Regions from separate parts of the Paenibacillus sp. GM1FR genome, predicted to be linked through region 4. Evidence: riboswitches for the same ligand, from Rfam matches in the RefSeq annotation. Region 4 holds a riboswitch; each other region holds the start of a gene.
The links. A riboswitch is a leader RNA that binds a small molecule or an ion and turns the genes downstream of it on or off. The one in region 4 is predicted to bind thiamine pyrophosphate.

Region 1 (3,835 bases), on a different contig from region 4:
ATGCAGTGCAATAAAACAAAACAGTAGAAAAAATACAACGGAGAGCAGCAACGCTACGATAATATGTTTGAACCGAATCAGCCTCGGTGATAGGGAAGAGGGCAGATCGGACACTTTTGTTTGCAGCGGGGCTTCGCTCTGGGATGATTGATACATGAATGCCCCTCCTTTGAAGTTCAGTTGAAGATAACAACGACATGAAAAGAGAATTGCGTCGATTTCAGAGCCTGCTTCAGAGCGATATCTTAATGTAATATATCTTTATCGTATGTTCCCGTATAGTCAAAGTCAATTGATTGAGGGCATTTGTTACGCAATTGTTATATAGTTCTTAAGATATATGGGTAACATTACCTTAGTGTGTAAATTACAGGGGATTAAGTCTTATAAAAAGGAAAAATTTACACGTTGGCCTATTTTGATTTTGGCTCTTTTTGGTTTACAGATGAGACCGTTTCTCATATAATTTATGTAACCAAGTTTCATGTGATGAAACATGAGGAGGGCATTATGCCATGGAAGATCGCAAGTTAACCGTCCGGGCTGTGGAACGGGCGCTGGATATATTATTATGTTTTACCACACGCAGTGATCTGGGACTCACCGAAATTGCCAGCCAGATTGGCCTGCACAAAAGTACAGTGCACCGCTTGATGGCTACGCTGGAGGATCGAGGGTTCGTGATCCGCGATGCAGCAACAGAGAAGTACCGACTTGGCATCCGAATCTGGGAGCTGTCAGCTCATATGTCCCGCAGTGATGATCCCGCTATTCTGCTGTTGCCTGCGATGGAGCGACTGAGAGATCGATTGGGGGAGACCGTGAGTCTGTACCTGCGTGATGGGAGTGAACGGATTCGTATTCAGGCGGTGCAAAGTGATCAGGCGATCCGCCGAGTTGCTCCCGTTGGTGTTAGACTCCCGCTGTCTGTGGGGGCTTCCAGCAAAGTCCTGATGGCGTTTGCCACGGACGAGGATCGTGAAGAACTGATGAACGGGCCGGAATGGCCGGTGTTTATTGATCCGGCGGTGTATTTGGCGCAGATGGGAGATATCCGGGATAACGGATATGCGACGAGTTATGAGGAACGTGAGCCGGGAGCCGCCGCGGTATCTGTTCCGATTATGGATCGCAGAGGCAATATTGCAGCTGCCCTCTCGGTCTCAGGGCCTGTCAGCCGACTCTCGCAGGAGACATTGCATGAATACGCACCTGTGTTGAAGGATGCTGCTACGCAAATGGGGCTCATGTTATCCTGATGTTGAGTTAAGATTTTTCTCCAATTGGGTTGGTGTTCTGGAATATAAAGGTTGTTTTTATGTTCCGGTTGCGCTACTCTGTAATGGACGGCCCAACGGAGCCAGCTTCATTGAATATGAACGGCGGCTTATGTAAGCCGCAACTTATTAACGTTACTGGGGGAGTCCGAATTGTCCGGACTGAGACGGAATCGCATGAGATTCCGGACCCTTTGCACCTGATCTGGATCATACCAGCGTAGGGAAGTAATCGGCGATATGACCACAACCACCACATGATGTGACCCTTGTAGGGCTCCGTTAAGGAGCTGCATAAAGGTGCATTATTGGTGATGGACATAAAAGTCGGTTCCTTCGGGGACCGGCTTTTTTATATACAGGGAACGGGCGATATAGCGCGGATTCTATGGGCTTCTTTTTCACTAACCTGCAAAAGCGGGCTTGGATGAGGAGGGAAGTCTCATAGATCGATGATCTGTGGTGACCTCCGTCTGTTGTTAACTGTACATGAAAAGTGTCTCCCCTGGTCTGGTGTAGGATCGCTCTTTCTTCTCTGCATTGCGCATGATTTGGGACAGGTACGTAAGTGAGCTAATGACTATTCCAACCAAACAAGCGACGAATACTGAGGAGGAGACAAGCGAACATGAGTACAGGAAATCAAACGGGACAACAAGCGACGGAGCAGGGACATAACGATCAGCAGGTGGAAAAAGAAACAGGAGCGGCCGGACGGGTTCAGCCCTTTCCCGGTAGCCGCAAAGTCTACATTCAGGGCTCACGGCCGGACATTGCTGTACCGGAGCGTGAGATAGCCCTTCATGACACGAATACTCCCCAAGGAGTGGAGCATAACGAACCGCTGCGTGTCTACGATACGAGCGGCCCCATGACCGATCCCAAATTTCATGCGGATATCCGTGCAGGTCTGCCAGCCCTGCGCACTCGCTGGATCACAGAGCGTGGCGATGTCGAAACTTACCAAGGCCGTACAGTTAAACCGGAGGATAACGGACTGAAGCCCGGAGGGAAGAGAGCTGGCGCTGAAGAGTACCCCGGATTACGAGGCAAACCGCTGCGAGCACAGACAGGACGCTGTGTGACTCAGATGCACTACGCGAGGCAGGGAGTCATTACGGCAGAGATGGAGTTTGCCGCCATTCGTGAAGGCGTGGAACCGGAATTTGTGAGACAGGAGCTGGCGAGTGGACGGGCCATTCTGCCATCCAACATCAATCACCCGGAGAGTGAGCCGATGTTGATCGGTCGTCATTTTCATGTGAAGATCAATGCCAATATAGGCAACTCTTCTGTATCTTCCTCCATCGAGGAAGAGGTGGAGAAGATGACTTGGGCGGTACGCTGGGGATCGGATACGGTGATGGATCTGTCCACAGGCAAAAACATTCATACCACCCGGGAATGGATTATCCGCAATTCACCTGTGCCGATTGGTACGGTGCCGCTGTATCAGGCGCTGGAGAAGGTGAATGGCGAAGCGGAAGCGCTGACCTGGGAGTTGTACCGTGACACACTCATTGAGCAGGCAGAGCAGGGCGTGGACTACTTTACGATTCATGCAGGTGTACTGCTGCGTTATATCCCCATGACCGCCAAGCGAATGACAGGCATTGTGTCTCGGGGCGGTTCCATTATGGCAGCATGGTGTCTGGCGCATCATCAGGAGAATTTTTTGTACACCCATTTTGAAGAAATCTGCGAGATTATGAAAAGGTATGATGTGGCGTTTTCGCTGGGAGATGGACTTCGTCCAGGCAGTATCTACGATGCCAACGATGAAGCTCAGATGGCGGAACTGGCTACGCTCGGGGAACTGACGCAGATCGCATGGAAGCATGATGTGCAGGTGATGATCGAAGGTCCGGGTCACGTGCCGATGCATAAGATCAAGGAGAATGTGGACTTGCAGATGGAAATCTGTAAAGAAGCACCGTTCTACACACTTGGGCCGCTAACGACCGACATTGCGCCAGGATATGATCACATCACGTCCGCCATTGGGGCAGCCATGATTGGCTGGTTCGGCACGTCCATGCTCTGTTATGTTACGCCAAAAGAACATTTGGGCCTGCCCAACAAGGATGATGTGCGGGAAGGGGTCATCGCCTACAAGATCGCAGCTCATGCCGCCGATCTGGCGAAAGGCCATCCGCGTGCTCAACGCCGCGATGACGCATTGTCCAAAGCGCGGTTCGAGTTCCGTTGGCGTGACCAGTTCAACCTGTCACTGGACCCGGAACGTGCGCTGTCCTACCATGATGAGACGCTGCCAGCAGAAGGAGCCAAAGAAGCTCATTTCTGCTCCATGTGCGGACCAAAGTTCTGTAGCATGCGCATCACGCAGGACATTCGTGCCTTTGCCGCGGATAAAGGATTGTCCGAGAATGAGGCTGTAGCTGCCGGGATGCAGGAAAAAGCCGAGGAATATCGGACACGTTCCTAGGCGCCGGTACAGCGCAAGCTGGGCAGTCTGACATCGTTTGAAGGTGAGAATACTGCTATCATGTCGTCTTCTTCATCTTATTGATCAGCTTCCTGATACTTTTTATCAGCAT
Region 2 (3,835 bases), on a different contig from region 4:
TCGGTTGCAGACGGATCTGTTTGCTGTGTATTGGTTGCCGAATCTGTTGTTGGCGTATTTTGGCTAGTGTCTGTGGTGCTGCATCCGCTAACGATCAGCAAAAGGCTAATGAGCATGATGGGAAGCAGGGAGTATATACCTTTGTTATTCATAAATGAAGTACCTCATTTCATCGTTTTGGTTTGTAGAAAATGGGCAACAGCATGTTAACGATAATGTGACAGTGAACTGATTAAAGATGTTGCTGAAATTGTGCATAAGATATGTTTTGTTTTGAAGATTGTAACTACTGTATTTACATCTAATTTCTGTCTAAGTATTATCCAACCTTTCTTTTGCCTCCATGACGATGACGCCGTATGCTAAATCGTTTCTCCAGCCAGGTAATCAGTATAAACAAAACGATCCCAAGCAGGGATAACAGCAAAATGGCGGCAAACATCGCATCCGTGTTCATGTTGCTGGACATACGACGGCTGAAGTACCCTAGACCTTTGCTACCACCGAGCCATTCGCCAATCGTTGCCCCAACCACGCAGTACACCACAGACATCTTTAGCCCCGAGAAAAAAGAGGGAAGTGCCAGCGGAACCTGGAGTTTGCAAAAAATATCCCACTTGTTGGCGCCCATGGTGAGCAGTAGTTCACGCTGCTCCGGATCGCCTTGGCGGAGTCCATCGTAGGTACTGACCACAATGGGGAAGAATGCGATTAAAAATACCACCGCGACTTTGCTCCACAACGTGTAACCAAACCACAAGATAAATACGGGGGACAAGGCGATCAGCGGGATGGTCTGACTAATTACAATGAAGGGATATAGGGCCTTTTCAATCGACCGGTTCATATGCATGCCTGTTGCCAGCGTAATTCCAGTCACTATGGACAAGCCAAAACCAACAATAACCTCCATAAAGGTAGCAGGCAGATGGATGGTCAACAGCAGACGACGATGTTCAACCAGTGAGCCTATGATGGCCGTGGGTGCAGGAATGATGAAGGAGGGCACCCAACCCATACGCACACTCACTTCCCAGATCGCCAGTAATAAGAACATGAGCATAATAAACAAACCATATTGGGAAAACCAGTTCGAGAGCCACTTCGAACACCACGTCCAGACGCTAACCTCAGCTCTATCATTTTGCATGCAATTGTTCCTCCAGTTGTTGCCTCATCTGCACGAGAGCCGGTTCGTAGATCATGTCCGAATGCCTTGGGCGTGGTAAAGGAACCGTCATCTCCCGCAACTGCTGACCTTGCCCCCCTGGAGTTAACAGAATGATACGGTCACTTAACAGCAGGGCTTCTTCAATGTCATGTGTAATGAACATCACGGTTTGGCCAAAGCCCTCCCACAGCTCGAGCAACCAGCGATGCATTTCTCGTTTGGTTAAGGCGTCGAGTGCACCGAAGGGTTCATCCAGCAACATGAGCTGCCCGCCTGTAAGCAAGGTACGAAGCAATGCGACCCGCTGCCGCATGCCGCCGGATAACTCATCTGGATAGGCCTGCTCATAACCGGACAAGCCGAACCTTGCCAATCCTGCGATGATATCGGCTCGTAGTTTGTCCTTGTCCTGTCGGCCTGGTGCAAGCTCGGCAGGTAGCATGCAGTTCTCCATGACGGTACGCCAGGATAACAGCAGATCTTTCTGCGGCATATAGGCGATTCGTCCGAGCCGTTGTCCTTGCGGTACACCAGCTATATCGATGATGCCAACGGTTGGCTCATGCAAGCCTGCGAGCAGCTTGAAGAGTGTGCTTTTACCTGACCCGCTGGAGCCAATGAGCGAGACAAATTCTCCTTGTTGGACCTGAAGCGACACATTGGCGAGCACGGGTGAATCCTTTTTTTCAGGAAAAGCGAAGCTAACGTTCTCAATGGTTACATGGTTGTTCATCTGATCCTCACCCCCTTGATGTCAGACTGCTGGAATAACAACGGCATCCTATACTCTGCAAAAGGAACAAAAAAAGACCCACCCATTTCCGGAGAAATGAGTGGGTCTGTAAGTTAAATCAGCAATTTATCTTCACATACATGAGAAAATTCCGCTTACTAAAAGGCCGCTCCACTTCCCTCCGCTGGTATGATCCAGATCAGGTTCAAAGGGTCCGAATAGTCATATTCGTCTCAGCCGCAAGGCTCCCCTAGTGCAAAAGTTCAAGATATGCAGTTGTCTGTTCAGCATATATCACTTGAACATGAACTGTAAAGAGGCAGCATGATGGAATTCTTGAGATGAACTTGGAGTCAGACCCGAACAACTGAACAATTTACCTGGGCTCCCTAACCCGATATAATAGGGGTGGCGCATATTGGCCGGATCACAAAATGCAGGTGGGATTGTTCTCCCTCCTAGGCAGAATGGGGACCCGAGTTGAAAACGTTCAAAAAAGTATATATTGAGATCACGAGTATCTGCAATCTGGCATGCAGCTTCTGTCCGCAGACACAGCGTGCCAAAGGATTCATTGACCCTGAAGTCTTCAACAATATACTGGATCAAGTTAAACCACACACCAATCATATTTATCTACATGTCAAAGGCGAACCCTTGTTGCATCCCAAAATAGATTTGTTGCTCGATTCCGCACATGAGAAGGGACTCAAGGTGAACATTACAACGAATGGTACACTGCTGCCCAAGACTCAGCATAAATTGCTTGGCAAACCAGCGCTGCGGCAGATGAATTTCTCTCTGCACAGTTTCGATGGGCATGAAGGTTCAACAGACCGTGACGGATACCTGCGTCATATTTTGTCCTTTGTACACGAGGCCGTTAAGCACAATGTCATCATCTCATTCCGACTTTGGAATCTGACGCAGGATAACTTCACAAATGCTCAGATGAATCGAAATCGGGAGACCCTTGAAGTATTGGAACGTGAATTCAATCTGGATTTCCGCATTGAGGAAAAAGTGGTTCCAGGCAGTGGGGTCAAAATTGCCCCGAATGTATACCTGAATCAGGACCATGAGTTCCAGTGGCCAAGTCTGGATGCACCTGAAGATGACGGTAAAGGCTTTTGCCATGCACTTCGCGGTCAGGCAGCTGTGCTTGTAGATGGAACGGTGGTTCCATGCTGTCTCGATGGCGAGGGTGTGATTAACCTGGGTAATGTGCACGAGAAGTCATTCTCGGAGATTATTGAGGGTGAGCGAGCGAACAATCTGGTATATGGCTTCTCCAAACGCGAAGCTGTAGAAGAGTTGTGTCGAAAGTGCGGTTATCGTCAGAGATTCGGAGCCTAGAATATATAAATTCACTTAAAAACGAACCTACCGAAAATATTTTTTTCGGTAGGTTCGTTTTGTCTTTATTGCGAAATTATTTAGATAATAAGAATTGAAATCAATTCAGGATAACAACTTTTTTGTAAAATCATAGTTTATTAATCTTGTTTTTATGAATTTGCATGGTATTATTATCCTATTGATTAGGAGGTGTATTAGTTCTAAAGATTCATATATTAGTGGATTTACCAACCAGAAGCCTACTGAGGAGTGTGTTTTAGTTTTGAATTCAAAATGGAAAAAGTTTAATCACAAACTATCGTTAATGCTTTCTACGTCTCTGATTGTTTCTATGTTATCTATCAATTTATCTGTATCGGCAGAAGTGGCTACATCTAAAACTTCTTTTACTGATATTGATAATTCGTATGCCAAAACGGAAATAACCAAATTAGTAGAACAAGGAATACTCACAGGATTTACTGATGGGACATTTAAACCTTCCGATTCGGTAACACGAGCTCAATTAGCAAAAATTATGGTCGGTGCGCTTAATTTAAAGCCTGATAATGTCGAAGCAAGTCAATTCAGAG
Region 3 (3,835 bases), on a different contig from region 4:
ACCGGGTGACCCATACCAACGGTATCATTCAGCTCGCCTTCCTTGGCTTCAATGGAAGTAATGAGACTGAGATTGAGTTAATTCAAGGATACAGCGACAAGCTGCCTTCCGAAGGTACGGTGCACCATTTTGCCATCCACGTGGATGACCTCGATTCTGAGTACAAACGCATCCAAGCCACCGAAGCCGAATTTATCGATGGAGAGATTATTACATTGCCTAACGGTTACCGCTATTTCTTCATCTATGGACCTGAAAAGGAATGGATTGAGTTCTTCCAGCGCTAAGAATTGGAGCTGATTTCATGAACATTTTAATTACCGGCGCAGCCGGAAAAATTGGACGTGACTTGTCCCAACACTTGTCAGAGACATTTCACCTGCGACTTACGGATTTGAATATCGACAGACTGCATACGTATCAAGGGACAAGCCATGAGATCATGACACTGGATGTGACAGACCCCGAAGCCTGTCAGCGTGCTTGCGAAGGCATGGATGTGGTTGTACATCTGGCGGGAGATCCTTCCCCGAATGCCGGATTTTATGAATCGTTGTTGGACATCAATATCAAAGGTACATTTAATGTATTCCGTGCAGCTAAAGACCAAGGTGTACGAAGAGTCATTCTTGCAAGCAGTGCACAGACGATTGAGGGGTATCCCATAGATGCTCAAGTCTATCCGGACATGCCCACACGCCCACGGAATTTGTACGGGGTTAGCAAATGTTTTGGAGAATCGCTCGCTTCCTATTTTGCGTATACCGAAGGTTTACAAAGTGTAGCAATACGTATAGGTGCATATGATGATTTTCAACCGGACGGACCCGTGCTGGAGGCAAGGGATATGAGCGCGTATATTAGTCCGGCTGACTTGTGTGATTTGATGTTCAAAGCAATTACAACTACCGATCTGGAACCCTTCACCATACTGCATGGGATCTCGAATAATCGGTTTAAACGATTGAATCTGGAAACCACTCAGAAACAGGTAGGTTATGACCCAAAATCCGATGCTTTTGCACTCAGTCAGATTGCCTTATATGATTCGCCACGATAATTATTGAAAATAACACATCCAAGCAGGCTGTTATACATATGTATAACGGCCTGTTTGATAACTTATACGTGTCCCTATCCAGTTCATGACTGGACACGTTCCACCCGCTGGCCTATAATTACACCTAGTAATGCCCGTAACTTCATAGTTTCCCAGGGGAGTCGGAATTGGCCGGCTGAGAGTGTATCCCACCAAGATACTAACCCTTAGACCTGATCTGGATCATGCCAGCGTAGGAATCGGAGTATATCGAAATGGCACAGCCCTATGGCTGAACGCCACCTCTCTAACGCCTGCACGCGTCCCGGAATACGGGGCGCTTTTTTTGTTACTATCAGAAAGTATAAGACTGGAAGCATCACCTTCCTGATATTGCAAGAAAAACTGCCGCTAAACGCGGTCTGGCTTCCTTGAATGACATCGATGGACGTTTTACTTGTTCAAAAATAACGTCATCCGGATCTCAACTGGTATAAATCTGTCGATTTATGCAAGATGATTGGATATGAAGCCAAGGAGTACCCCGTGCCAATCGGCCGGACATACCGAAGGAGAGAACCACAGATGAAATGGCGTAAAACGATGGGATTGTTGCTCTTATGCGTGCTTATGGTAACTGTAGCCGCATGTGGTGGCAAAGAAGCTGCCCCAGCTGGGCAGAACGGCGGCACAAATACGGAAAGCAGCAACGAAGGTGACACTGCCGCCCTGAAAGATATTAAAGTGGTGCTCGACTGGACACCAAATACGAATCATACAGGCCTTTATGCAGCTGTAGATCAAGGTTTTTACAAGGCCGAAGGCTTGAACGTGGAGATTGTACAACCAGGTGCCGGTGGCGCAGATACGATGGTTGCATCGAATGAAGTGCCTTTTGGCGTAAGTTATCAGGAGAGTGTAACTCAAGCCCGCACACAGGGTGTTCCACTCGTCTCCATTGCAGCAGTTATTCAGCATAATACATCCGGGTTCGCCGCTCCGGCGGATCGGAATATCAAGTCACCGAAAGATTTTGAAGGCAAAACCTATGGCGGTTGGGGTTCCCCAGTCGAAGAAGCCGTGATGCAATCCATTATGGAAGGCGACGGCGCCGATGTATCCAAAGTGAAAAACATTAACATGGGTGATGCTGACTTTTTCACCGCAGTGAAACGGGACATTGATTTCGCGTGGATTTTCTACGCCTGGACAGGTATTGAAGCCGAACTGCGCGGGGAACCGATCGACATGTTATATGTGAAGGATTATTCAGATGCACTGGATTATTACACACCTGTCCTCGTAACAAACGAGCAGACGATCCAAAACGACCCTGAGTTGGTGAAAGCATTCCTGAAAGCCACTTCCGAGGGGTATCAATATGCGATTGATCATCCCGAAGACGCAGCGAACATTCTGATCAAGGCCGTACCGGATCTGGATAAGGAATTGGTGCTGGCAAGCCAGAAATGGCTTAGTCCCAAGTACACAGATGACGCCCCGCGCTGGGGTGAGCAAAAGCAGAAAGTATGGCAAAACTACACTGACTGGATGTTTAGCAAAAAACTGCTGGATGAACAGATCGATGTGAGCAAGGCATATACAAACGAGTTTTTACCCCAATAAAATTTCTCATATAAAACGAACTTAAATTTTACACGAGGACGGAGAGGACAGAAATAACGTGAAAAAGCGAAGCGGTCGCCTAAAAGCTTTCTGAAAGAAAGCTGCATCGGAAGCATACGCTATCACCGGATTTTCCCTTTAGAGAAAGGGAATCAAAAAAATCTGGGGATAACAGCGATTGGAAGGTTATTCTGTCATCGAAGTGGCAAGTGTAACAGTCATTAGTTCATTTTATATATCACGAAAGGAGCCGTGATCTCTCATGGCAAGCACACTACTTAGCATTCAGGTTATCCCGAAAACGCCAAATGGCGAGAACTCTTATCCTTACGTTGATCGCGCCATTGAAGTTATTCAGCAATCCGGCCTGAAATATCAGGTGAACGCGCTCGACACCACGATGGAGGGGGAACTAGAGGAACTGCTGGAAGTTGTCCGTAAAATGCACGAGGTACTCGTGGAGGCTGGCAGCCCAAGCATCATCTCCCAGATCAAAATCGCCCATAGCCCTACCGGCTTCAGCATGGATACCCTGACGGAGAAGTATCGCTAATGCCTGCCTATTTCAAAAGTGTATGGCCGCCCATTGTGGCGGTTATTCTCTTTATAGCGATATGGCAGGGAGCCGTCTCCCTCTTCCATATTGAGAAATGGATGCTGCCTGCACCGTCCGACATCGCCCGCGAAGCGGCAACCCAGGCCGAACGGCTTGGCATGCACGCTTCCGCAACCATTCAGTTAACGCTGATTGGATTCGCCGCTGGAACAGCGGTTGGATTACTGATTGCGATGGTGCTACATTTGGTCCCTTTTCTCAAGTCAGCCCTGTATCCTTTACTTATTCTTAGTCAAAATATCCCAACCATCGCGCTCGCGCCGCTCCTGTTAATCTGGTTCGGATTCGGGCTGTTGCCCAAGCTGATTACCATCATCCTCGTCTGCTTCTTCCCCGTTGCAGTGGCGGCCATGGACGGCTTGACCCGTACTGACGCGGCGATGATGAACTATATGCGCATGGCTGGTGCAAAGCGTCATCAGATCTTCTGGAAGCTGGAGCTCCCCCATGCGCTGCCATCCGTGTTCTCCGGTGTCAAAATCGCCGCTACCTATAGCGTGATGGGCGCCATCATCGCCGAATGGATTGGTGCAGACAAGGGTATTGGTTATTAT
Region 4 (3,835 bases):
AGAAAAGAGAGCATATGTATCAGTTGGTCAAACGACTGAAAGAGAAAGGGCTCATTGATGGTGTGGGTTTGCAATCTCACTATAACCTGGAATCCCCGCCCATCGACGAAATTGAAAAAACGATCAACATGTTCGCCGAACTTGGATTGGATATTCAGATCACGGAACTGGATGTGGATAGCGGAATTCCATTTGGTGAAGAGATGTCCGATGAAGTTGCGGTAAAGCAGGCGTATCGATATAAGGAACTGTTGGATTTGTACAAAAAACACAAAGACCACATTTCTTCAGTTACCTTATGGGGACTCCAAGATGAGAAGTCTTACAACAACCAGGCTATGCTGTTTGATTCAGCCCTGAAGGCCAAAAAAGCATACTGGGGACTTGTGGATGAATCCAGCTTGCCTGTGTTGACACAGAGAGCCGTCTCACTTTCGGGTAAACCGGATATCAAAAAACAGTCACAAGATCCGCTCTGGAACAAAGCGGTGTCTACTCCACTGAAGGGTGACTCTGCGGGATCAGCCAATTTCCGCACCTTATGGGATCATAGTAACCTGTATATCCTCGTGGATGTTCAGGATGCGAAGGCAGATGTGAATGACAGAGTAGAACTCTTTGTTGATCTCAATAATGGCAAGACCACTTCATATGAAGCAGATGACCGACACGTAATCATTAAGCGGTCGGGCAAAGCTGAGGGTGTGGAGCAGCGTTCATATCGTGTACGCGAGACAAAAGCCGGATATCAGGTTGAATTGTCCATTCCGTGGGGTGGTATCCAAGTCGGATCAGAATATGAAGCCGGCTTGGATATCCGCGTGACTGATGGCGGTGCAAGTGGGACACAACCTTATAATCCACTGTACTGGAATGATCGAACACAGTCTCAGGAACAAGATACAAGCAAATACGGCGCGATTCAGCTTGCCCCTATGCCCAAATCTGCAAAAGCTGTGCAAGGGATTGTTCAGATTGATGGGAAGAAAGACGCCCTATGGAATAAGGCTGCACCATTTGAAGTAAAACGATTGAATGAGACCGAAGGTGCAGAGGCAGTGGCTCGCGCAATGTGGTCAGGTGAGTATCTATATCTGCTGATCGACGTCACTGATCCAAACATCATTACAGACAGCATCAACCCATGGGATCAGGATTCGGTTGAGATTTTCCTGGACGAGAATCACCAGCGCACACCGTATTTTCAATATGATGATGCCCAGTTCAGAATCAGTGCTGACAATGTGGGAACCTTTGCAGGGGGGGCCTCGCCCGGACGCCTTGTAAGTGCTGTGAAGACAACGAATAAAGGATATCTCGTAGAAGCCAGAATCCAGTTGCAATCATTGACGCCCAAAGCAGGGAATGTTCTCGGTTTCGAGCTTCAAATTAACGACAACCAGGGCGGAGGTAAGCAGAGCGTAGCCAAGTGGAATGATACGACCAATGAGAGCTGGAGAAACACTTCCCAGTACGGAATACTCACTTTTGTCGGAAAGAACAAACTCGGGCATTAAACCATCGGCAGTAGTTGCAAGAATAGAAACCATCATAACAGTGGCTAAAACTCAACCATTGTTGTGATGGTTTCCATCGTTTACATACGTCACCAAAGGTGATGAGGGGCGATACAATCTGCCTTGACTATATTTAACAGCCCTTGATATACTAAATGGATGTTATTTTTTCTTTTATGTGGATAAGAAAGTAATCAACTACATACAACCGTTTGCGAGGGAGCCTTAACCGGCTGAGAGGGTATTAAACCGACCTTACCTGATTTGGATAATGCCAACGTAGGGATGCAACGATGAAACACTGTACTTGGGTAGCTCATGCGAACCCACTTGTTTTAGTGTATTTGTCTGCGAAACATCCTATGGATGTTTCGTTTTTTTGTTTTTGAATACGTACATTATGAATTGGAGGAACACATGTTGACTATTTCAGAGAGACTATATCAGGCAGCACAGCCTGTGTGGAAGGAATGTCTTGAGCATCCCTTTGTTAAAGGAATCGGAGATGGTTCCTTACCGGTCGAACAATTTCGTTATTATTTGCTGCAAGACTACTTGTACCTGTTCGATTATGCCCGTGTATTTGCACTAGGTATCGTCAAGTCGCACGACCCCAAATTGATGCAGTTTTTTAGTAAAAACGTAGATAACATCCTGAATGGTGAAATGAAAATTCATCGTTCTTATATGGAGCGATTAGGAATTACAGAGGATCATGTTTTCCAGGTAAAACCTGCACTGAAAAATGCAGCCTATACTAACTATATGCTCTCTGTTTCCCATGCGGGTGGCATAGCAGAAGTACTTGTATCCATTCTGGCCTGCTCATGGAGCTATGCAGAGATTGGTCAAGTCCTTGCCCAAAAGCCAGGTGCAGCTGAGCATCCTTTTTACGGAGAGTGGATCACAGGATATGCTTCCTCTGAATACAACAGCAACAATCAATCCCTAGTGACGTTAACTGATAAGCTATTAGAAGGCTGTAGCGAGGGAACGTACCAACGGATGGAAGATATTTTCGTGATGTGCAGTCGCTTTGAACTTGATTTTTGGGAGATGTCATGGAGGCTGGAGTCATGAGTTCACTGGTAAAGTAGAGAGCAGCTAATCAAGGTGAGTACAGAATAATCAGAACATGTTAGCCCAAAAATACATGATTAAACATTTGAACAACAAGCCCTGATATAATAAGCAAATAGCAACTATCTATTTTCTGGAGGTGAGGCTATTGAAAACAATCGGAGTAGGATTCTTACATGCACGGCTCTATGCAAAGCCAGTGAAGGATATGGCAATGCTTTGCATAGAGCCCGGGAATAATCACATTGCCAACGACGAATCGTAATATTCTACTAACTGGCTTTGCACCTTATTGATCTATTAAATAAGGAGTGAGGCCCATGAAATATTCAAAAGCCGAGTCTATTTTTCCGGAAGAATTGTTACGTATCATTTAGGAATACGTTCAAGGGGAATTGGTTTATATCCCAAAACCCAAAGAGGCGCACCTGAAATGGGGCGAGAAAACAGAGAGCAAGAGCAGGGTCTCTGCTCGAAACGCTGAGATTAAATCCTTATTCCGCAATGGAGTCAGGATAGAGGAGTTGGCGGATCGGTATTTCTTGTCCTGCGAAAGCATAAAGAAAATAGTCTATACAAAGAACTAATCAAGGAACTAATGAAATCCGCTAACTCGTCGTATCGACGGTTTAGCGGATTTTGTGCAAAGATGACTTAAATCAACTTATACATAGTAACCGTACCTCTAAGTCGATAGACTCAAGTTAAGGTTGTTGTGATGAAGGACGGCCGGATCATACAAAGAGGTGTAACGAATGAACGAAATCATAAAGAAGAAGCTGCTGGACAAAAACGAACTGCTCATTAACATGGTGATTGAACGCGTAAAAAGAGATTTTCTAGATGATATCGCCATTATTGGGCTTACTGGTTCATTTAGCACCGGTGACTTTCACGAGAAGAGCGATCTTGATTTAATTATCATTAATAATACAGAAAAGGGATGGGGAATATCCGATTGCTTCATCTTGGACGACGTTGGATATGATATCTATTGCACGCCATGGGATTCAAGAATACAAGAGCAATCCACCTTGGAGAGTCCCAACGTATCGAGCCTAACCGACCTGAAAATACTCTACTATGCAACGCCTGAGGATTTGGAGAAATTGAACGACTTCCAGCAAAAAGCTCTTGATGCACTTGCGAATCCGATAGGAGAAGTGTGTCTTAATCGAGCAAATAAATGGATCGATCTGGCTAAGCAAGCATACAGTGATACGATGCTTGGTGAAGAT

Region 1: linked by a shared signal. The riboswitch ahead of thiC (phosphomethylpyrimidine synthase ThiC) and the one ahead of tenA (thiaminase II) in region 4 are both predicted to bind thiamine pyrophosphate.
Region 2: linked by a shared signal. The riboswitch ahead of PAEAM_RS12165 (ABC transporter ATP-binding protein) and the one ahead of tenA (thiaminase II) in region 4 are both predicted to bind thiamine pyrophosphate.
Region 3: linked by a shared signal. The riboswitch ahead of PAEAM_RS15530 (ABC transporter substrate-binding protein) and the one ahead of tenA (thiaminase II) in region 4 are both predicted to bind thiamine pyrophosphate.

What each region holds. Positions count from the first base shown of each region.
Region 1 covers NZ_MKZL01000007.1:58,654-62,488, reverse strand. Annotated here, with positions in the region: gene PAEAM_RS04360 (alpha/beta hydrolase) at 1-156, opposite strand, end outside; gene PAEAM_RS04355 (IclR family transcriptional regulator) at 516-1,259, shown strand; TPP riboswitch at 1,408-1,521, shown strand; gene thiC (phosphomethylpyrimidine synthase ThiC) at 1,906-3,723, shown strand.
Region 2 covers NZ_MKZL01000012.1:92,380-96,214, reverse strand. Annotated here, with positions in the region: gene PAEAM_RS12175 (ABC transporter substrate-binding protein) at 1-152, opposite strand, end outside; gene PAEAM_RS12170 (ABC transporter permease) at 320-1,150, opposite strand; gene PAEAM_RS12165 (ABC transporter ATP-binding protein) at 1,140-1,904, opposite strand; TPP riboswitch at 2,064-2,166, opposite strand; gene PAEAM_RS12160 (radical SAM/SPASM domain-containing protein) at 2,385-3,260, shown strand; gene PAEAM_RS12155 (S-layer homology domain-containing protein) at 3,526-3,835, shown strand, end outside.
Region 3 covers NZ_MKZL01000021.1:36,308-40,142, forward strand. Annotated here, with positions in the region: gene PAEAM_RS15520 (VOC family protein) at 1-287, shown strand, start outside; gene PAEAM_RS15525 (NAD-dependent epimerase/dehydratase family protein) at 305-1,060, shown strand; TPP riboswitch at 1,205-1,317, shown strand; gene PAEAM_RS15530 (ABC transporter substrate-binding protein) at 1,625-2,665, shown strand; gene PAEAM_RS15535 (thiamine-binding protein) at 2,928-3,218, shown strand; gene PAEAM_RS15540 (ABC transporter permease) at 3,218-3,835, shown strand, end outside.
Region 4 covers NZ_MKZL01000011.1:1,278,750-1,282,584, reverse strand. Annotated here, with positions in the region: gene PAEAM_RS11450 (endo-1,4-beta-xylanase) at 1-1,517, shown strand, start outside; TPP riboswitch at 1,724-1,821, shown strand; gene tenA (thiaminase II) at 1,935-2,597, shown strand; partial or broken gene PAEAM_RS11440 (CD3324 family protein) at 2,918-3,184, shown strand; gene PAEAM_RS11435 (nucleotidyltransferase domain-containing protein) at 3,353-3,835, shown strand, end outside.